DNA from 3 places in the Mesorhizobium sp. AR02 genome. Region 3 is predicted to be linked to each of the others. Evidence: predicted binding sites of a transcription regulator. Region 3 holds the regulator's gene; each other region holds the start of a gene.
What was found. The regulator PhoB, encoded in region 3, activates phosphate uptake and scavenging genes when phosphate is short. The targets are predictions, from matches to a motif close to TGTCATNNANCTGTCAT.
Positions count from the first base shown of each region.

Region 1: DBIPINDM_RS26115 (acid phosphatase) is a predicted target of PhoB. The motif match lies at 5,300-5,316, and genes of this name have one in related genera.
Region 2: ppk2 (polyphosphate kinase 2) is a predicted target of PhoB. The motif match lies at 3,054-3,070, and genes of this name have one in related genera.

Region 1 covers NZ_CP080531.1:4,543,947-4,551,323, forward strand. The annotation lists gene DBIPINDM_RS26080 (ABC transporter ATP-binding protein) at 1-941, shown strand, start outside; gene DBIPINDM_RS26085 (GNAT family N-acetyltransferase) at 946-1,440, shown strand; gene DBIPINDM_RS26090 (DUF6665 family protein) at 1,442-1,753, shown strand; gene DBIPINDM_RS26095 (cupin domain-containing protein) at 1,757-2,101, opposite strand; gene petA (ubiquinol-cytochrome c reductase iron-sulfur subunit) at 2,417-2,977, shown strand; gene DBIPINDM_RS26105 (cytochrome b) at 2,995-4,335, shown strand; gene DBIPINDM_RS26110 (cytochrome c1) at 4,363-5,229, shown strand; gene DBIPINDM_RS26115 (acid phosphatase) at 5,362-6,057, shown strand; gene DBIPINDM_RS26120 (hypothetical protein) at 6,186-6,845, opposite strand; gene DBIPINDM_RS26130 (nuclear transport factor 2 family protein) at 6,866-7,348, shown strand.
Region 2 covers NZ_CP080531.1:7,150,603-7,157,979, reverse strand. The annotation lists gene DBIPINDM_RS39185 (GntR family transcriptional regulator) at 1-32, shown strand, start outside; gene DBIPINDM_RS39180 (DUF982 domain-containing protein) at 122-382, shown strand; gene DBIPINDM_RS39175 (hypothetical protein) at 437-583, opposite strand; gene DBIPINDM_RS39170 (glycosyl transferase family 90) at 779-1,750, shown strand; gene DBIPINDM_RS39165 (aldo/keto reductase) at 1,854-2,897, opposite strand; gene ppk2 (polyphosphate kinase 2) at 3,176-4,096, shown strand; gene DBIPINDM_RS39155 (dihydrofolate reductase family protein) at 4,322-4,969, opposite strand; gene DBIPINDM_RS39150 (glyoxalase superfamily protein) at 5,159-5,701, opposite strand; gene hemB (porphobilinogen synthase) at 5,962-6,993, opposite strand; gene DBIPINDM_RS39140 (DUF2066 domain-containing protein) at 7,105-7,377, opposite strand, start outside.
Region 3 covers NZ_CP080531.1:3,431,896-3,439,272, reverse strand. The annotation lists gene DBIPINDM_RS20830 (ATP-binding cassette domain-containing protein) at 1-792, opposite strand, end outside; gene DBIPINDM_RS20825 (sugar ABC transporter permease) at 806-2,158, opposite strand; gene xylF (D-xylose ABC transporter substrate-binding protein) at 2,302-3,342, opposite strand; gene DBIPINDM_RS20815 (ROK family protein) at 3,612-4,856, shown strand; gene phoB (phosphate regulon transcriptional regulator PhoB) at 5,069-5,758, opposite strand; gene phoU (phosphate signaling complex protein PhoU) at 5,778-6,485, opposite strand; gene pstB (phosphate ABC transporter ATP-binding protein PstB) at 6,511-7,314, opposite strand; gene pstA (phosphate ABC transporter permease PstA) at 7,311-7,377, opposite strand, start outside.

The sequences.
Region 1 (7,377 bases), 1.1 Mb from region 3:
TGCTCAGGCTCAACATGCTGCTTGGCCGGCTGATGATGCAGCTCAACGGCATATTGCGGAACCTTGGCGTGCTGGAGAACTCCAAGGCGCTGATCTCGCAGCCGCTCGGCCTCATCGATGCGCCCGATGCCAGGGAGCTCGTCGTGGCGGGTGGGCGTATCGACGTGAAAAATGTCGAGTTCCACTACGGCAAGGGTTTCGGCGTGCTGAACGGCATCGACCTCGTCGTCAAGCCGGGCGAGAAGGTCGGTCTGGTCGGGCCGTCGGGTGCCGGCAAGACGACGCTCGCCAATCTGATCCTGCGCCTCTACGATCTTGAGAGCGGCAAGATCCTGATCGACGGACAGGACGTCGCCGATGTCGCGCAAAATTCGCTGCGCGCCAATATCGGCGTCGTCAGCCAGGATACGGCCCTGTTCCACCGTTCGCTGCGCGACAACATCAAGCTCGGCATGCCGGACGCGACCGACGCGGAGGTGATCGCGGCGGCGAGGAAGGCCGAGGCGCACGAGTTCATCCTGGGCCTGCGCGACAACAGGGATCGCGCCGGCTACGAAGCCTTTGTCGGCGAGCGCGGCGTGAAACTGTCGGGCGGCCAGCGTCAGCGCGTGGCGATCGCGCGTGTCTTCCTCAAGGATGCGCCGATCCTGATCCTCGACGAGGCGACCTCGGCGCTCGATTCCGACATCGAGGCGGCGATTCAGGAGAATCTCACCCGGCTGATGGAGAACAAGACGGTCATCGCCATCGCCCACCGGCTGTCGACGATCGCCGCCCTCGACCGCCTTGTCGTGCTGGACGGCGGCCGCATCGTCGAGCAAGGCACGCATGACGAGCTGGTGGCGCTCGACGGGCTTTATGCGCGGCTGTGGAAGCGGCAGTCCGGCGGCTTCCTCTATCACGAGGAAAGCGTGCTGGAAGAGACGCGGCCGGCGGAGTAGGCGCATGGGTGGGACGCCAGAGGTCAACCCGGAGATCGGCTATCTGCTCAGGCGGCTCCGGCCGACCGCGCCGGCCTTCGACAGGCTGAAGGACGAGAGCCGGCTGGAAGGCTACTGGATGCTGGTGCGCCTGGCGGATGGCTGGGCAAGCGGGCATAACTCTGGCGGCCGCAACAAGTTCCTGAAGCGGGGCGAGGCGCTTTACGGGGCATGGCATGGCCGGGAGCTCGCCGGTGTCTGCGGGCTGAACATCGATCCCTATGTCGAGGGCAAGGATCAGGGTCGGGTCCGGCACCTGTTCGTCAGCGCGCCTCACCGCCGCGCCGGCCTTGGCCGCATGCTGGTCGAGACCGTCATCGATAGGGCTCGCCAGTATTTCACGGTGTTGAACACCCGCGCGCCGCCGGAAGCCTTCGGCTTCTATGAAGGGCTTGGCTTTCGGCGCGTCGCAGGCGAAGAATTCGTCACCCACCGCTTCGTGCTCGGGAAGGGGAACTGAAATGTCCTTGCGTCCGCCATCTCATCTTGCTGGCTCGTCGGCCGCCGAAGCGGCCTTCGACGCGCTCGGCCATGAAATCCTGGCCGAGAAAGCCGCGGCACTCGGCCGTGCTGGCCAAAAGGTCGAGGAAACGCTGGCTCGGCTAAGCGACAATGCAGACGAGGAACTGCGTCCCCGGCTTCTCAAGGAGGCTGCTGTGGCCGTGCACGCCTATTTCATCCAGCGCGAACTTTGCGGCCTGCGCAGGCACGAGGCCGTCATCCGCGAGTATGGCATACCCAAGGCGGTGCTTGTCCGGTTGGGGGCGATGTAAGGATCATTCGAGCCATTCGGTGATGAACTTGCCGTTCTCGTGAATGTCGGTGGTTTCCAGGGGACCCGGACCGAGATTGGTGAATTTGTGCGGCGTGTGGGGCGGCACGATGACAATCTGGCCGGCGGAAGCCTCGATTTCCTGGTCGCCGACGGTGAACAGGCCGGTACCCTGGCGGATGATGAATATCTCTGCGTAAGGGTGGGCGTGCAGCCGCGGGCCGCCGCCGACATCGGGCAGGTAGTTGAAGATCAGGCAGGAGTTGGAGCCGTAGGCACCGCATTGCAACTCGCCCTTCCAGTGGTCGGAGCGAACTGCCCATTCCTCACGGTCTATGACGTGTGCCATGCCTGGGAGGATAGATCACACCAACGCCCCGTGTCGAGGCAAGCTACAGGCTCGGATTTTGCTGATATTTCCCGGTTGTTTAGCCGCCTTTTGCGGCCATTCGCCGTCCCGCCAGGCAATAGGGGATTTTGTCCCCGCGACAATCTGCCCTTGTGCCTTGACCCGTCTGGACAAAAACGGGCTTCACGCATAAACCGAAGTCCAAATGCCGGAGGAATTCGCTAGCCTGTTCGCCATGCGCTGTCGGGTTGGCGTGATTGAGCGGGGAACAAGGCTCGGCCACCGGCGCGGAAGAGGCGAAAGGATCAGGCACCCGTGAGCGCAACCGACATCCACGATCCCAATCGTCGAGATTTTCTTTATGTCGCCACGGGCATGGCCGCTGTGGTCGGGGCCGGTGCCGTCGCCTGGCCGTTCATCGACCAGATGCGTCCCGATGCCTCGACGCTGGCGCTCGCTTCAGTCGAAGTCGATGTCGCCTCGCTGACGCCTGGCATGTCGCTGATCGTCAAGTGGCGCGGCAAGCCGGTCGTGGTGCGCAACCGCACCGAAAAGGAAATGAAGGACGGCGAGGCCGTCAACCTTTCCGATCTGAAGGATCCGATCGCCCGCAACGCCAATCTGCCGTCCGACGCGCCGGCGACCGACGCCAACCGCACCACGCCGGGCAAGGAAGCCTGGATGGTGATGGTTCAGGTCTGCACGCATCTCGGCTGCATTCCGCTCGGCCAGGAAGGCGATTTCGGCGGCTGGTTCTGCCCGTGCCATGGTTCGCAATACGACACCGCCGGCCGCATCCGCAAAGGCCCGGCGCCTGAGAACATGGCTGTGCCGTTATTCAAGTTCATTTCCGATACCAAGATCCTTATCGGTTGAGGCAGGGGGATATTTCGATGAGCGAGGGACACTCGACCTACACGCCCAAAACCGGTATCGAACGCTGGTTCGACGCCCGCATGCCGCTGCCGCGGCTGGTCTATGACAGCTTCGTCGCCTATCCGGTGCCGCGCAACCTCAACTACATGTGGACCTTCGGCGGCATCCTGTCGATCATGCTGGTGGCGCAGATCCTGACCGGCATCGTGCTGGCCATGCACTACACGGCCGACACCAATCTCGCCTTCGGCTCGGTCGAGAAGATCATGCGCGACGTGAATTCCGGCTGGCTGTTGCGCTACATGCATGCCAACGGCGCCTCGTTCTTCTTCATCGCCGTCTACATGCACATCTTCCGTGGCCTCTATTACGGCTCCTACAAGGCGCCGCGCGAACTGCTCTGGATCCTCGGCTGCATCATCTATCTCCTGATGATGGCGACCGGCTTCATGGGCTACGTGCTGCCATGGGGACAGATGAGCTTCTGGGGCGCCACCGTCATCACCGGCTTCTTCAGCGCCATTCCGCTGGTCGGCGAGTGGATCCAGCAGTTGCTGCTCGGCGGCTTCGCCGTCGACAACCCGACGCTGAACCGCTTCTTCGCGCTGCACTACCTGCTGCCGTTCATGATCACCGGCGTCGTCGTGCTGCACGTCTGGGCGCTGCATGTCGTGGGTCAGTCGAACCCGACCGGCATCGAGGTCAAGTCGAAGACCGACACCGTCGCCTTCACCCCTTACGCGACCATCAAGGACGCGTTCGGCATGATCGTGTTCCTGTTCATCTTCGCCTATTTCATCTTCTTCCTGCCGAACTATCTCGGCCATCCCGATAATTACATCGTCGCCAACCCGCTGAAGACGCCGGCCCATATCGTGCCGGAATGGTACTTCCTGCCGTTCTACGCGATCCTGCGCGCCATCACCTTCAACATCGGGCCGATCAACTCCAAGCTCGGCGGCGTGCTGTGCATGTTCGGCGCCATCGTCATGCTGTTCCTGGTGCCGTGGCTCGACACCTCCAAGGTGCGCTCGGCGGTCTACCGGCCCTGGTACAAGCTGTTCTTCTGGCTGTTCGTGGCCGATGCCATCCTGCTTGGCTGGCTTGGCTCGCAGCCGGCGGAAGGCGGCGGTCTGTTGACCCTCCTGATAGGTGAGTTCGTGGGCAACTACGTTGGCTACGCTCAAGCGGCGACGCTGTTCTATTTCGCCTTCTTCCTGATCGTACTGCCGGTGCTTGGCCTGATCGAGACGCCGCGCAGGCTGCCGAACTCGATCACCGAGGCGGTGCTCGAGAAGAACAAGGGTGGCAGCGGGCATCCGGCGGGCGCCACGGCCGCGCCAGAGACCAAGGGCTGAGCGGTAGAGAATCTAAGGGGATTTGGCATGAAAAAGATTCTCACCTCGCTGGCGCTGATCGGCCTTGTGGCCGCCGGCACCGCCGCCTTCGCGGCCGAAGAGGCGCACAATGCGGCAGCGCCGACGCATTTCCCGATCAATGAGCCGAAGGAGATGAGCTGGAGCTTCACGGGTCCGATCGGTACCTATGACAAGGGCCAGCTGCAGCGCGGCCTGAAGGTCTACAAGGAAGTCTGCTCGGCCTGCCATTCGATGAATTTGGTGGCGTTCCGCACGCTGGAAGGCCCAACGGGCCTTGGCTATTCGGATGCCCAGATCAAGTCGCTGGCGGCCACCTACACCATCCATGACGGCCCCAACGATGCCGGCGAGATGTTTGACCGTCCCGGCAAGCCATCGGACTATTTCCCGGCGCCGTTCGCCAATGTAGAGGCCGCCGCGGCCGCCAATGGTGGCGCGGCGCCGCCCGACATGTCGCTGCTGGCCAAGGCGCGCGGCGTCGAGCGCGGCTTTCCGCAGTTCGTCTTCGACATCTTCACCCAGTATGATGCCGGCGGCCCCGACTACATCCATTCGCTGCTGACCGGCTACGACCAGACGCCGCCTGCCGGCATGGTCATCCCCGAAGGCACGCACTACAACCCGTACTTCATGTCCGGCGTGTCGCTGAAGATGCCCAAGCCGCTCTCCGACGGCCAGGTGACCTATGATGATGGCGCACCGCAGACGGTCGACCAATATTCCCGCGACGTCGCTGCCTTCCTGATGTGGGCGGCCGAGCCGCACATGGAAGCCCGCAAGCATACCGGCATCAACGTGCTGTTTTTCCTCCTGGTGTTTGGTGGATTGGTCTACCTGGTCAAGCGGAAGGTGTGGGAAGGCGTGGCGCACTAAGCAGCGCCAAGGCAACATATGATTACGAAAGGGCGCCTCGAGGCGCCCTTTCGCGTTTCCGGTGGCGGTGTGTCACATGGCCGTCACTGCACATAGCGATCCTGCGTCATTCCGAACAAAAGGATCGCACCCATGAAGAAATACGCATCGCTGGCGGCTGGTCTGCTGCTGCTGGTCATTGGCTCGGCCGCCCAGGCCGAAGACGCAAAACCCTTCGTCACCAACAAGGACATCGACCTGACGATGATCCTGCCGCCGCCGCCGGCAAACGATTCGGCTGAGACCAAGGCCGAACTTGGCGAGGTGCTGGCACTGCAGGTGACGCGCACGCCCGAGATGGTGGCCAGCGCCGTTGCCGATTCCGAGGAGAATGTCTGGCGCTTCGCCAATGTGATGGGGCCGAATTTCACCAAGGAGAAGCTGCCGAAATTCAGCGCCTTCTTCGATCGCGTCGTCGAGACCGAAGGCGCTGTCGTCGATCCGGCCAAGGATGTCTGGAAGCGCCCCCGTCCGCACCAGCTCAGCGATCTCGTCAAGCCGGCGGTCAAGCTGTCGAGCTCCGGCTCCTGGCCGTCCGGCCACGCCACCGTCGGCACCATGATGGGCATCATCCTGGCCGACATGGTCCCGGAGAAGCGCGCCGAGATCATGGCGCGCGCGGCCGAATACGCTCACAACCGTGAGGTTGGCGGTATCCACTATGCGTCCGACGTCGAGATGGGCAAGATTTCCGGCAGCGTCATTGCCGCAATCCTGCTCAACCGGGACGACTTCAAGGCCGAATACGAAGTGGCCAAGGCCGAGCTTCGCTCCGATCTCGGCATGTAAGTCCCAAAGCGTCGCGTCGAAGCGGATTCACGCGACGCGCTTGGGTGCTTTCTGCCCGCGCCAGCCGGGACGTCAATTTGTCTTCGTTCTCGAGCAGCGGGCTCCAGGAGACTGAAGCCGGCAACAGCTCACTGCGTCGACACTTGCACCGATATTGGAAAGGCAAAGTACAGGTTGCAGGCAAGAAGCTCGATACCTCGTTTTCCTTTGCGAGCGAGAGGCTCAGGCGCCTCAACGCCAACAGTTGCGCTGCCTTTGCCCTTCGTCTGCAGTGCGACGAGAGCATCATAGACTACGCGACGCTCGCGGACGGATGCCTGCTTCGGATTTTCAGGGTAATAAACGGGGATCGTCAAAATCAGATAGTTCATCCGACAGCGCGGCGCCGAAATCGCGATTGCCTTCCTGCGCAGAGCGATCTCGAACGCGCCGGACCGTTCGTCGAATCCAGTGATCCATTGTCGACGCGTATGCAATTGTCCAAGCGCGTCGCCGACCACGAAATCTGTCGGGCGTAGCACGACCGTCCAACTGGCCCGCTCGGCAGCGGAGACGACTGCCGGCGCCCAGCTCAGGAGCGAGGTTGCCATGATGACGGTCAGTATTTTTCGCAGAAGATGGGTCATGTAGCGACCATGGTTCGACCGGAAGGGGCGCTTCAGGCGCCCCTTTTTTACCTCTATGCGAGAGTTCGGCAACCAGTCCTTTGGCATAGCGCGGCGCTCAAACAGATGCGGATCGAGATCGGACGGCTTATGAAGCTGATGGGCTGCAATTCGATCGGACAAGTGTCGCGTGCCAATCTCCGGTGCAGGCGGCCGAACGGAAGGAGCGGATCATGGCGAACGGAATGGGTACGGACGAGGACGTGATACGGGCCGTCATCGACCGGCAGTTTGCCAGCCTTAGCTGGGATGAGAGTATCGCCCCAGGGTGGGATGATTTCGTCGGCGATTTCCTGGACGGCGCCAGCCTCTATCCGGCAGCCCGCCCGGCAAGACGCATCAGTGTTGTCGATTTCGTCGAGCGGATGCGTGGTCTGTCACGCACGTCGCTGCGATCGCTCCAGGAGACCGTGCTCGGTACCGATATCTGTGTCTTCGGCAACATCGCGATCGCGGCGGTCGCGGCGGAGATGATCGAGAACAGTGCCGAGACCAGCCGGTCCATGGAAATGCTGTTGCTGGTGAAGAGCCAAGGGCAGTGGAAGATCGTCGCGCAGGCATGGGACAGAGCGAACGAGGCCAATCCCTTGCCGGATGCGCTTGTCTCGGGCGTCACATCGCGCTAGCCGTTGTCGGTCGCGTCGGGTTTGGTCCC
Region 2 (7,377 bases), 3.7 Mb from region 3:
GCGCCAGGGGATTTGCCGTCGTCGCCGCTTAGCGCTGTAAGGGCAGGGCAAAAGGGCAGCGGCCGGACACTAGGCGCACTTTCGGCCTCGCTTCACGGACGCCGATGGCGTAAGAGCGGCGATGGAAAACAACCGATTTGAAACACCCGTGACCGTCAAGTCCGTCACGGCGGGAAGCACCCAGCTCCTGCGCACGGCCCGCGAGGCTTCCGATTACCTGCTCAACAGCTGGCCCGGCAAGCGCAGTCCCAAGCATCGCGCAGCGCTGCAGGCCTGCCACGACGCGCTGGCCGGCGACAAGCCGGCCATGAACGCCCGGCGCGCCTTTATCGCCGCGGCGCGTGAAGTGGACGTTTTTGTCAGCGACAAGGCGCCCGCCTGACGCAGGGCGACAATCTGGATTGAGGCAAGGCCCGCATGTGCGGGCCTTTTGCCGTCATTCCGCTGTTTCGTTTTCGATCTCGCCCTCAGGCTTTGAACGTTCGCGCGCTGCAACCTTGGCCGCCAGCTTTTCGGCCTTCTTCGCCGCCTTCTGCCGGTCGCGTTCCTTGCGTTCCTGATCGTAGTTTGGTGCTCGCGCCATATCGGCTCCTTTTCATCGCCTTGCGGCTCTGACCCTGCCTAGGAGCATTAGCCGTCAAATACAACAGCTGAAGCGACAGTGCGGGCGCAGCCTCAGAGATCCGAGGGGGCTTGCCAGATCGGCGCCACAATGATGTAGGAAACGCGGGGCGCCAGCGTGTTGGGAGCTGCTCGTTTGTTTTTGATCAAGTGAACCATGGCCACAATCGCGCGGACGTCGGCAAAGGTTTTCTACTATGCGCGAAACGCGGCGCGCGATATCGTTCCACAAACCCTGTTCCGCCGCAGGCTGGCCATTCGCCTCGAAAAGGCCAGGCTTTGCGATGAGGCGGCGCGCCGACGGTTGAATTACTACAACAAGCTGCAGGATGGTTTCGCGCCAAGCGCCAATGCCATGCGCATCAGCAAGCTGCCCTTCACGCCGACCATGTACTATTACGACCTGAAGGAATTCGCCCGCTACTTCGATCCTGGATTGCTCATCGACATCGAATTCGGCGATGTCAGGAATGTGCCGAAGGTGCCGACGATCGTGAAGGACCGGCCGATCCGTGATGACGACGAGAACGCGGTCATCATGAAGCTCGACAAGTTCCGTCACTTCCAGATGCCGGCTGACGCCATCTCGTTCGCCGACAAGCTGCCGGCCGTGGTCTGGCGCGGCGATCTCAACAATCCGATCAGGACACGGTTCCTGCAAGCGGTGCGCGACCTGCCGTTCTGCGATGCCGGCTCGCACAAGCCCAACGCGCCGGCCGAATACGCCAAGCCCTTTCTCAGCATCAGCCAGCACCAGCGCTATCGCTACATCGTCTCGCTCGAAGGCAATGACGTGGCGACCAACCTCAAATGGATCTTGAACTCGAAGTCGCTCTGCCTGATGCCGCCGCCGACATACGAAACATGGTTCGCGGAGCGGCAACTCGAAGCCAATGTGCACTATGTGCCGCTCCAAGCCGATTTCTCCGACCTTGCCGAACATGTGGCCTATTTCGAACGGAACCCGGCGAAAGCAGAGCGCATCATCGCAACCGCGAACGCCTATTGCCGGATATTCAACGACGAACAGACCGAACAGGCGATCTCGCTTCTGGTGCTCTACAAATATTTCGTGCTGAGCGGTCAGATCAAACCGGATGCCGAGGTCTGGCGTTTCATCGAGGGCTAGTGCATGTCGCTCAAAAGAACGACATGCATCAACACGAAGACCTGAAGCGCGTCACCTGAATTCGCTTCGACGTGACGCGCTTGGGCGCTGCTCGCCTCTGCTGTCAGACGCCGCTTCGGTCAATCACGAGGTCGGCAGCACCAAAACGAGCCTTCGCCGTCAATTGCTGGTGCCAATAGGGGTAGAGCAGGGGCGGCCGGCTGACCGTGTCGAGGCGCTGGCGTTCGTCAGGGCTGAGCCCCAGGCTTGCCGCCGCGAGATTATCCTTGAGCTGGACATCGTTACGGGCGCCGATCACCAGCGAGGAGACGGTGGGGCGGCCGAGCAGCCAGGCAAGCGCCACTTGCGCCGCCGATACGCCGCGGGCCTTGCCGATCTCGACCAACTCATCGACGATCCGCCACAGCCGGTCCTCGTCGCGGATGGGCGGCTCGGACCAGCCGGCCAGCTGCCGTGCGGTCGGGCTGTCGCGGCGGTATTTGCCGGACAGCAAGCCGCCGGCGAGCGGGCTCCAGACCAGCACGCCCAGGCCCTGGTCGACCGAGATCGGCAGCAGTTCATACTCGGCCTCGCGGGCCTCCAGCGTGTAGTGGATCTGCTGGGTGACGAAACGCTGCTGGTGATGGCTGTCGCTGATCCCGATCGCCTTCATCACCTGCCAGCCGGACCAGTTGGAGCAACCGATATAGCGCACCTTGCCCTGGCTGGCCAAAGTGTCGAGCGCGGCGATCGTTTCCTCGACCGGGGTAAGGCCATCCCACTGGTGGACGAAATAGATATCGATGACGTCGGTCTTCAGCCGCTTCAGGCTCTTTTCGCATTCACGGATCAGATGGTGGCGCGACAGGCCTTCGTCGTTGGGTCCGCTGCCGATCCGCATGCGCGCCTTGGAGGCGATCAGCACATCGTTCTTGCGTTTGCCGCCGAGCGCCTCGCCGATGATCTCCTCCGACAGGCCGTTCGAATAGACATTGGCGGTGTCGATGAGGTTGATGCCGGCGTCGATGCACATGTCGATCATCCGCTTGGCTTCGGTAAGATCGCTGTTGCCGACCGCGGCGAACGGGCCTGCGCCGCCGAAGGTCATGGTGCCCAAAGTCAGTGTCGAAACCTTCAGGCCGGAACGGCCAAGGGTGCGGTATTCCATGTCGGTCCTCGCGATTGTGTTGAATTGGGGCGCCGCGAAGGGCAGCCCGAAATGCGACCGGGGATTTGTAGGACAATTCGGCCAGCTTGTCGCCATGCAATGATGATGGATCGACTAGACATCGCCGACTCCACAGCGCGCCAATCGCGCTTGGGCTGCAATAAAACCGTCACTGCCGGCCTATATTGAATCGGCTAAGGTGTTTCCATTCCAGGCCGCAGGCCAGCAGTTTGGGGTGCCGGACATGAACCGACAGGCTTGCAAGCGGAGCAACCGATATGACCGAGCTAAGACAGAATTCTCCCGCCAAGGACTGGCTCGAAGCCGAGCTCGCCGACACGCTCGACGAAGATTATGAGCTCGAAATGTCGGAGCCGGCGCTGTCGATGGAGATCGCCAAGATCTACAAGAACGCGCATCCGCCTTCGATCGACCGCATGCAATATTTTCGCGACCTGATCAGCTTGCAGTCCGAATTGATCAAGCTGCAGTCCTGGGTCGCCTATCACAAGAAGAAGCTGGTGGTGATCTTCGAGGGTCGCGATTCCGCCGGCAAGGGCGGCGTCATCAAGCGCATCACCCAGCGGCTCAATCCGCGCATCTGCCGCGTCGTGGCGCTGCCGGCGCCGACCGAGCGCGAGAAGTCGCAATGGTATTTCCAGCGCTATGTGCCGCATCTGCCGGCCGGCGGCGAGATCGTGTTGTTTGACCGCTCCTGGTACAACCGCTCCGGCGTCGAACGAGTGATGGGATTTGCCGATGGAGGTCAGGTCGAGGAATTTTTCCGCGACGTGCCGGAGTTCGAGCGCATGTTGGTGCGCTCGGGCATCACTGTCGTGAAATACTGGTTCTCGATCACCGACGAGGAACAGCAGATGCGCTTCCTGATGCGCATCCATGACCCGATGAAGCAGTGGAAGCTGTCGCCCATGGATTTGCAATCGCGCGTGCGCTGGGAGCAGTACACCAAGGCCAAGGAAGAGACCTTCGCCCGCACCAACATTCCCGAGGCGCCCTGGTTCATCGTCGAGGGCAACGACAAGAAGCGGGCGCGGCTGAACTGCATCGATCATCTGCTCAAGCAGATGCCGTATGAAGAGGTGCCGCACGAGGACATTACGCTGCCGGAGCGCGTCTTCAACCCCGAATACGAGCGCCAGACGCTGCCGCGCGAGCTTTACGTGCCGGAGAAGTATTGAGTGATTTCTTCCTTCTCCCCGTCACTATACGGGGAGAAGGTGCCCGAAGGGCGGATGAGGGGCGGCGCCGATCTTGACAATTGAACGCGGGCGGAAGCGATGCGCGGGTGTTGCCATTTGCTATTGGCGGTGCCGTCGGAAACGCAATCTTCAACCGGTCGCGCCGCCCCTCATTGCCCTGCCGGGCATTTCTCCCCGTATAGTGACGGGGAGAAAGAGCTGTAGCTACGTCCGCTTGATCACCACATGCGTGGCAAGCGGCGTCGCCACCTGCTCGCTGCACTGGTAGCCTAGCTTCAACATATCCAGGCCGGCAAAAAGGTTCTCGCCTCTGCCAAGCAGCACCGGCGAGATTGCCAGATGCATCTCGTCGATGAGCTTTTCCTGCAAATACTGGCGGATGGTGGCGACGCCGCCGCCAACCCGCACATCCTTGCCATCAGCCGCCGCCTTTGCCTGCTCGAGCGCCGAATGGATGCCGTCGGTGACGAAGTGGAAGGTGGTGCCGCCTTCCATGGTGATGGGTGCCCGCTCGTGGCGCGTCAGCACGAAAACCGGCACATGGTAGGGCGGGTTGTCACCCCACCAGCCTTTCCAGCTGTCGTCAGGCCATTCGCCGCGGATCGGCCCGAACATGTTGCGGCCGAGGATCCAGGCGCCGACATTTTCGAAACTGCGAGCCGCGAACGCCTCGTTGATATCGGTGGTGCCGCCATCTTGTCCGAGCACCATCTCACGGAAGGTGCGGGTGTCGACAAACCACTTGTGCAAGGATTCCCCTCCGACGCCGAGCGGATTTTGCAGATTCTGATCGGGACCGGCGCCATAGCCGTCGAGCGATAGGGTGAATGCGTTGACGCGAAGTTTGGGCATGGAGATCCTCCTCGATAACCAATTATGTTTTGCAATCGGTTTTCTTGTAGCAAACCGATTGCAGGTCACAAGCGGTGTTCCCTACGATGGAGACACGTCCTGACATCGTCGCCAAGTGACGTCCGGAATTTTGCGTAGCGATACGCTGCGGTGGCCACTGGTGGTCGCCGAAGCAGACGCAATATCAGGCTATTCGCCGGTGAGTTCCATGAAGCGGATGTGGTTGCTGAACGGGTCGATGACCTCGACCGTCAGCCGCCCGTCTTCGTGCTCGAGACCGGGCTTCATATAACGGTAGTCCTTGGCCGCAAGCTCTTTGTGAAAGTCGCGGATGGCTTTCATGTACACCACCATGTTGCCGCCCGGCGTCGCGTCGCCGGCATGTTCAGACAAATGCAGGACCAGGTTGCCGCGCGAGACCTGCGTATAAAGCGGGAAGTTGTCGCCGTAACGGTGCTCCCAGTCCACTGCGAAGCCGAGGTAGCCGAGATAGAATTCGTGCGCCTTGGCGACGTCGAAGATGCGCACGATCGGCGCCGTCCTTTCGAAAATGATCGTTTCCTGCCGGGCCGCCGGCGCATCGATTTTCGCCGACAGGATGTTCCAGGTCGCCAGTCCGAACTGGCGCGCGACGATCTCCAGGGCCTCGCTGTGGCTGATCGTCAGGTCGCGGGCGGCAAGCGCCTCCCGCATGGCTTTCGCCATGGTCTTGGCATCACGATAGGCAAGCATGTCCGTTTCCTCGGGTCACGGCGAAGTCTTCGTCAGTGCCCGCATTGCCGACGCCTTCGCCCGACGGTGAAACGGGTCAGGAAGCATCCTCTGGAGGCGTTCGCCATACCTCTCGGCGAGGTGCGGGCTGCCGGCCGCCTCCGGCCGTGCCGCCATCGTAGCCGGGTCACGCCGATCTTGTCAGCGGGAATTCGAAAGAACCACCGGCCGGTCGAAAGAGTGGTGACAGCTACTGAAAGGCCTTGCCCGGGAAGTCGGGGTTACCCCTTCAGCATCTGCGCCACTTCCGGCGCGAAATAGGTCAAGATGCCGTCGCAGCCGGCGCGCTTGAAGGCGAGCAGCGATTCCAGCATCGCCTTCTCGCCATCGATCCAGCCATTGGCGCCCGCCGCCTTGATCATCGAATATTCGCCCGACACCTGGTAGGCGAAGGTCGGCATCTGGAATTCGTCCTTCAGCCGGCGGATGATGTCGAGATAGGGCAGGCCGGGCTTGACCATCAGCATGTCGGCGCCCTCGGCGATGTCCTGCTCGGCCTCGCGCACCGCCTCGTCCGAATTGGCGTGGTCGATGTAGTAGGTCTTCTTGTCGCCCTTGAGCAGGCCGGCGGTGCCGACCGCCTCGCGGTAGGGGCCGTAGAAGGCCGAGGCGAACTTGGTTGCGTAGGACATGATCGCCACGTCCTGAAAACCGTTGGCGTCGAGCGCGTCGCGGATGGCGCCGATGCGGCCGTCCATCATGTCGGATGGCGCGATGATGTCGGCGCCGGCCGCCGCCTGGATGACGGCCGCCGCCGCGACCTGTTCGACCGTTTCGTCGTTGACGATGATGCCGTCGCGCAGGATGCCGTCATGGCCGTGGCTGGTGAACGGATCGAGCGCCGCGTCGGTGATGATGCCGATCCCGGGCACCGCGTCCTTGATGGCGCGGGTGGCGCGGTTGATGATGTTCTCCGGGTCGAGGATGTGCGAGCCGGTCTGGTCGCGCAAGCCGAGTTCGACATTGGGGAAGGTGGCCAGCGCCGGAATGCCGAGCTTTGCCGCGCGTTCGGCCTCCTTGACGGCAAGGTCGACCGACAGGCGGAAGACGCCCGGCATGGCGGCGATCGGCTCGCGTACATTCCTGCCCTCGACGACGAAGATCGGCCAGATCAGGTCGTCGACCGAAAGCCGGTTCTCCTGCACCAGGCGACGTGACCAATCGGCCTTGCGCATGCGGCGCAGGCGGCGGCTGCCGGTGATGTCGTCGACGCTGCGCGCGCCGGCTGGCTTGGTCGGGGTGAATTTGTTCATGGCCAAAACTCTCGTTCGGCGGCTTTTACCACGAGCCCTTGGTGCTGACCAATGCGACACGATTGTGCCAGCTTTCCTTCGCCCCGTTTACCGAGAGGCAGCGTGGATCTCTCAAGGCTGGCCATTGCCCGAAAGAATCTGTGCAGCGCCTCCGATTGCCACGCGGAACGCCACGTCGAAGCTGACGCCACGCACCTGCCAGCGATAGGTCTTGCCGTTGTTGGCCAGCCGCCAATCGGCGATCCAGCCGAGCTCTTTGTCGCTCCACACGATGCTGCCGACGAGCGCCTGCGCGCCACCAACCTGTTTGGCCAGCAGGTCCAGCCTTGCCATGTCGTCGGTGCGCAGCGCTTTTTCGCCCAGGTCGGCTATCTGCGCAGCCTT
Region 3 (7,377 bases):
GATCTTCAGCGCGCCCGGCCCGGGAATGGCGCCCGGAGGACATTTGCCCAGGATGATCATGCCGAGCACCTCGTCCTGGGTGACATCGGTGGTGCGCGCGGTGCCGACGACCTGGCCGTTCTTCATGACGCAGACCCGGTCGGCCAGTTCGAACACATCGTGGATGTCGTGGCTAATCAGGAAGATGCCGATACCATCGGATTTGAGCTGCTTGACCAGTTCGCCGACCTGCGCCGTTTCCTGCGGGCCAAGGGCCGCGGTCGGCTCGTCCATGATCAGGATGCGGGCGTTGAACAGGATCGCGCGTGCGATCGCCACCGATTGCCGCTGGCCGCCAGACAGCTTGATCACCGGCTCCTTGAAGCGCTGGAAGCGCGGATTGAGCCGGCCCATCACCTCGCGCGCCTCGGCCTCCATCGCAACATCATCGAGCGTGCCCCAAGCAGTCATCAGCTCGCGGCCGAGGAACAGATTGGCGGCGGCATCGACATTGTCGGCCAAAGCGAGCGTCTGGTAGATCGTCTCGATGCCGTATTTCTTGGCATCGCGCGGATTGGAAATCGAAGCCTCCTCGCCGTTGACGAAGATCTGGCCGGCATCGCGCTTGTAGGCGCCGGACAGGATCTTGATCAGCGTCGATTTGCCGGCGCCGTTATGGCCGAGCAGCGCCATCACCTCACCCGGGAAAAGATCGACGGAGGCATCGTCAACGGCACGGATACCACCAAAGGCGATCGAGATGTTGCGCATGTCAACCAGCGCGGTGGCTGCAGGAGCAGTCTTGTCAATCATGGCGATGCCTCCCCTAAACGCGCTTGCGGTAAACAGTGTCGAGCCAGACGGCGATGACCAGCACGGCGCCGACGACGATGCTCTGCAGCGGCGAGTCGACGCCGAGCAGCACCATGCCGGACTGCAGCGACTGCATCAAAAGCGCGCCGAGCATGGCGCCGATGATCGTTCCCGAACCGCCGGCGAGCGACGTGCCGCCGATGACGGCCGCAGCAATGACCAGCAGCTCATCCAATGTGCCAAGCACATTGGTCGACGAGTTCTGCCGGGCGGACGAGATCGCGGCGGCGATCGTCGCCAGCACGCCCATGATCATGAACACCTTCATGGTGATCCAGCGCGTGTTGATGCCGGCGAGATTGGCAGCCTCCGGATTGCCGCCGATGGCGAAGACATAGCGGCCAAAACGGGTGCGCTTGGTAACGAAGGTCATGATCAGCCCGACCGCGATCGCCATCAGCACCGGGATCGCAATGCCGTGGGCGATGAACAGACCGCCTTCGGGAACCGTGATGTTGTTGGCCGCCGCATACCGGTTCACGATGCCGACCGGCCAGGGATACGAATTGGCGAGCCAGACAGCGCCCATGATGATGGCGCAGGTGACCGCCCCGAGCAGCGTCTCGGCCCAGATCGGGCGCAGCGGAAAGCGGAAACGCTTGCGCTGCACGCGTCCGTTGAACAGGGCAAACACCACCGCCAGACAGGCGACGATGCCGACCACCCAGCTCCATGTTGCCCCGATCGATCCTGCCGGCCCACCGCCCATCAGCTGGAAGGTGGCATCGAGCGGCGCCACGGTCTGGCCTGACGTGACCCACCAGGCGGCGCCGCGCCAGATCAGCAGCCCGCCCAGCGTGACGATGAAGGCCGGCACTTCGAGATAGGCGATGATGAAACCTTGAAAGGCACCGATCAGCAGACCGAGCGCGAGGCCGATGACCAGTGCCAGGACCCAGATCCACGGATTGCCGAGTTCAAGCCCGACAAACCGCACCAGGAAATGCACCTGCGCAAAGCCCATGATCATGCCGATCACGCCTTCGGCGGAGCCGACGGACAGGTCGATATTGCGCATGACGATGACCAGCACCATGCCGCAGGCCATGATGGCGACGGCGGACGTCTGCACCGACAGGTTCCACAGATTGCGCGGCGTGAGGAAGGTGCGGCTGTCGAAATCGAGCGGATTGACGCCCAGACGCAAGCTGGAAATCACGTGCAGCCCGATCCAGATGATCAGCAGCGCGCCGACCATGCCGAGCATGCGGGTGTCGATCTCGGTTGCCTTCAGGAACCGCGCCAGCGCGCCGAGTTCCGACGCACGCGCGGTGTCGACCTGCGGGTTGGACGTCGTGTCGGTCATGATTTCCTCCCACCGGCTTGCCGTCTGACGCGGATGCCGAGACCAGCCTAGAAGCTATCCGCGTGATGCGGAAATACAAATCTTTTTGAGAAAACGCCGCGGCTTTTGGGCCGCGGCGTCGATATCGAACAGTATTGCGACGTTTAGTTGCAGGCCGCGACGCTGCCGGCGGCGACGCCCGCGCAGACTTCGTCTTTCTTGATCCAGCCGGCGTCGATGACAACCTTGAGATTGTCCTTGGTGATGGCGACCGGGGTCAGGAACAGCGACTTGACGGTGTTGCCGCCAGGCGTCGTGAAGTCCTTCACGCCGGCGATGTCGGTCATCTTCTTGCCATCGGCCAGCTGCGAGGCGATCTCGGCGGCGTTCTTGCCGAGTTCGCGCGCATCCTTCCACACCGACACGGTCTGGGTGCCGAGCGCGATGCGGTTCAGCGCGGCATGGTCGCCGTCCTGGCCCGAGACCGGCACGGTGCCGGCGAGACCTTGTGCCGTCAGCGCCGCGACGACGCCGCCGGCGGTGCCGTCATTGGCGGCGACCACAGCGTCGACCTTGTTGTCATTGGCGGTCAGGAACTGCTCCATGTTCTTCTGGGCGTTGGCAGGTAGCCAGCCGTCCGTATAGGCCTCACCAACATTCTTGATCTTGCCGCTGTCGATGGCCGCCTTGAGCACTTCCATCGAGCCCGAGAACAGGAAGTCGGCATTCGGATCGGAGCCCGAGCCCTTGATGAAGACATAATTGCCTTCCGGCTTGGCCTTGAACACCGCACTGGCCTGCAGGCGGCCGACTTCCTTGTTGTCGAAGGTCAGGTAGAAGACGTCCTTGTTCTCGATCAGGCGGTCATAGCCGACGACCGGAATGCCTTCGTCCAGCGCCTTCTGCACGGCCGGACCGATGGCCGAGGCGTCCTGCGCCAGGATGATCAGCGAATTGGCGCCCTGCGAGATCAGGCTTTCGACATCGGTAAGCTGCTTGCCGGGATTGGACTGCGCATCGGCGGAGATGTACTTGTCGCCGGCGGCCTCGATCGCCTTCTTCATGGCGGCTTCGTCGGTCTTCCAGCGCTCTTCCTGGAAGTTGGACCACGAAACACCGATGACCTTGTCCTTCGCCTGCGCGACCGACGCAAGCGTCAGCGACATGGCGACACCCGCCAGGATGGCGGCCGTGAATCTCTTCATGATATCCTCCCTGCGCCGCGTATGGCGCGACCAAACTGGCCCTAAGGCCGGCACAGAGGCTCTATTTTTTCGAGCCTCGAAAAAACACTGAGCCAACACCGGAACGCTGTCAACAACGATTCTGATGGATTTTGATGTCCCTGCGAATTTTTTTCGAGCCCCGGAATAAATAAATGACAGGACGGGCCGCTTCTGCCACTATTTGGGCGTGTCGTCGGCAGCGTTCGAGGGGCAGGAAGAACCGCGGCGACCGGGAGGATGTGGGAAACATGTCGGTCGGAATCCGCCACGACGATCTGCGCCGGCGCAACCGCGCGATGGTGATTGCGGCCGTGCGCCGGGCCGGTCGGCCCTCGCGCACCGAGATTGCCGCGACCACCGGCCTCAGCCATTCGACCATATCGGCGATCTCTTCCGACCTGATCGGCGAAGGCATCCTGGCCGAAGGCAAGCCGAGCGAAGCCGGCGCGCTGAAACGCGGCAGGCCACAGGTTGGCCTCGGCCTCAATCCGGAGGCCGCGGCTGTCATGACCGTGGTGCTGTCGCTGAATTTCCTCTCCGTCGCCGTCATCGACTATGCCGGCCAGGTGGTATCGGAAGAACAGCGCCGGCTGGACACGCTGACCATGTCGCGCGAGGCGCTGATCGGTGAATGCGTCGCCATCGTACGACGGCGCCTCGAGGATCCCGATATCGACGTGCGCAGCGTCGCCCGCATCGCGCTGGCGATCCAGGGCATCACCGACACCGAGGCCCGCTCGATGCTGTGGTCGCCGATCACACCGCAGACCGACATCGCCTTCGCCGACATACTCGAGGCCGAGTTCGGCATCCCCGCCACCATGGAAAACGACTGCAACATGATGGCGGTGGCGCTGCGCTGGCGCGATCCGGAGCGCTACCGCGACGACTTCATCGCCATCCTTCTGTCGCACGGCATCGGCATGGGCCTGGTGCTGAAGGGCGAGCTGTTTACCGGCACCCATTCCTCTGGTGGCGAGTTCGGCCACATGATCCATCGGCCGGGCGGCGCGCTCTGCCGCTGCGGACGCCGCGGCTGCGTCGAGGCCTATGCCGGCAACTACGCCATCTGGCGCAACGCCAGGCAGCTCAGCGAGGACACCGAGCCGGTCGCCGATGTCAGCGACGCGCAGATGCGGGCGCTCGCCGCGACGGCGCGGGAACGGGACGGCCCCGAGCGCGAAGCCTACCGCAGGGCCGGCGAGGCACTCGGTTATGGCCTCGGCAGCCTGTTCGCGCTGATCGATCCCGCACCCGTCGCCATGGTCGGCGTCAGCGCCGCCGCCTTCGACCTGATCGAGCCGGCACTGCGCGAGGCGATCGCCCAGACCGCAGGCGGCCAGCACTCGAAATCGATTTCCTTCGACACCGAGCCGAACGAACTGCCGCTGATCCGCGAAGGCTGCGCCATGCGCGCACTGACCTTCGTCGACCAGGAAATTTTCGCGCCGGGGGTGCAGGGTAAGTCAGGCGTTGGAAAGAACGTAGCCTGAGCTGACGTCCGTCATTGATGCCGTAGACCATCGCCGACTTTGGAGATTGGCAGAAGCCTCTCAGCTTCGTCATCAACTCTGAGGAATGGTGGCGTCGCTTCGCTCCTTGCTCCGCCATAGGATGACGAGGTCATGAGCGTCTCAGCCAATCATCAATGCGTGTGACCCGGGAGTGGAGACATTCAACCTATCAACGCTTCCGCGCCAAGGCTCTAATCTTCCCTGATCGCGTAGCCGGCGCCCCGAATGGTTCTAATCACGTCCGGCATGCGGCCATTGTTGACCGCCTTGCGCAGCCGGCCGACATGCACGTCGACGGTGCGCTCGTCGATATAGATCGTCTCGCCCCAGACATTGTCGAGCAGCTGGCTGCGCGAGAACACGCGGCCGGGATGACGCATCATGAATTCGAGCAGGCGGAACTCGGTCGGCCCGAGCCGGATCTCGCTCTTCTTGCGATAAACCCGGTGCGATTCACGGTCGAGCACGATGTCGCCGACCTTGAGCACGCTGGACAGAACTTCCGGCTTGGCGCGGCGCAGCAGCGCCTTGACGCGAGCCATGAATTCCGGCGTCGAGAACGGCTTGACCAGATAGTCGTCGGCGCCGGTCGAGAGCCCACGTACGCGGTCGCTTTCTTCGCCCCGCGCGGTCAGCATGATGATCGGCAGCCGCTCGGTCTCGGGCCGCATCCGCAGGCGCCGACAGAGTTCGATGCCGGACACCGCCGGCACCATCCAGTCGAGCACCAGAAGGTCGGGCACGTTCTCCTGCAGGCGGATTTCAGCCTCGTCGCCGCGCGGCACCACCTCCACCTGGTAGCCTTCGGATTCAAGATTGTAACGGAGCAGCACCCCCAGCGGCTCCTCATCCTCCACCACCATAATGCGTGGCGCGATCATCGATTGGTCACCTCTTGCGTCAGGCCGCGGGCGCCGACATCGCCGTCTCGTCCTGCTTGGGACGATTGGCGGGCAACTGCGTGCCGGTCAGGACATAGTAGGCGTTTTCGGCAATGTTGGTCACGTGGTCGCCGATGCGTTCGAGATTCTTGGCGCAGAACAACAGATGCGTGCAAGCCGTGATGTTGCGCGGATCCTCCATCATGTAGGTCAGCAGTTCGCGGAAGACGGAGGTGTATTTGACGTCGATGCGTTCGTCGTCGGCGCGCAGCTTCGCCAGTGCCGCGGCATCGCGCGCCGCATACTCTTCGATCACGCCCTGCACCTGGATCAGCACCAGCTGTGCCATGGCGTCGATGGAATGCGACAGGTCGCGCGGCGTGGCGCTGAGGCCGACGGTGCCGACGCGCTTGGCGATGTTCTTGGCAAGGTCGCCAATGCGCTCGAGGTCGCCGGCCATGCGGATCGACCCGACGACATGGCGCAGATCATCGGCCATCGGCTGGCGCTTGGCGATCAGCGTGATGGCGCGGTCGTCGAGCTCGCGCTGACGCGCGTCCATGATGGCATCGTCGGAAACCACGCGCTGAGCGAGAGCGTTGTCGGAATTCAGCAGCGCCTTGGTGGCGCCACCGACCATCGAGCCGGCGAGATCGCCCATGTCACTGATCAGCCTGCTGATCTGTCCGAGATCCTCGTCGAAGGCTGCAACTGTGTGTTCGGCCATGATCCTGGTCCTCGTATGCGTGCGATCAGCCGAAGCGGCCGGTGATGTAGTCTTGCGTGCGCTTCTCGCGAGGCGACGTGAAGATCTTCTCGGTTTTGTCGAACTCGACCAGTTCGCCCAGATACATGAAAGCGGTCTGCTTCGAGACACGCGCCGCCTGCTGCATGTTGTGGGTGACGATGACGATCGTGTAGTCGGCCTGCAATTCGTCGATCAGCTCCTCGATCTTGGCGGTCGACAGCGGGTCGAGCGCCGAGGCCGGCTCGTCGAGCAGAATGACCTCCGGCTTCACCGCCACCGTGCGGGCGATGCAAAGCCGCTGCTGCTGGCCGCCAGACAGGCTGAGGCCGCTGGCATTGAGCTTGTCCTTGACCTCGGTCCACAGTGCTGCGCGCTTCAGCGCCTGCTCGACACGGCCGTCCATCTCGGCCTTGCTGATCTTCTCATAGAGCCTGACGCCGAAAGCGATGTTCTCATAGATCGACATCGGGAACGGCGTCGGCTTCTGGAACACCATGCCGATCTTGGTGCGCAGCAGGTTGAGATCCTGCGAGCGGTCGAGAACGTTCTGGCCGTCGAGCAGCACCTGGCCCTCGGCGGTCTGCTTGGGATAAAGCTCGTAGATGCGGTTGAAGACGCGCAGCAGCGTCGACTTTCCGCAGCCCGACGGGCCAATGAAGGCGGTGACGCTGCGCTCGGGCAGCGACAGCGTGATATCCTTCAGCGCCTTCGACTGGCCATAGTAGAAGTTGAGGTTCTTGACCTCGATCTTGGCCTTGGCCACCGCCTCGGCGGCGATCGTCATGTCTGGAGACAACATCTGGCTCATTTGTCCTCTCTGCGTCCGGTCAGGCTGCGCGCAAAGATGCTGAGCGCGAGAACCGTCAATGTG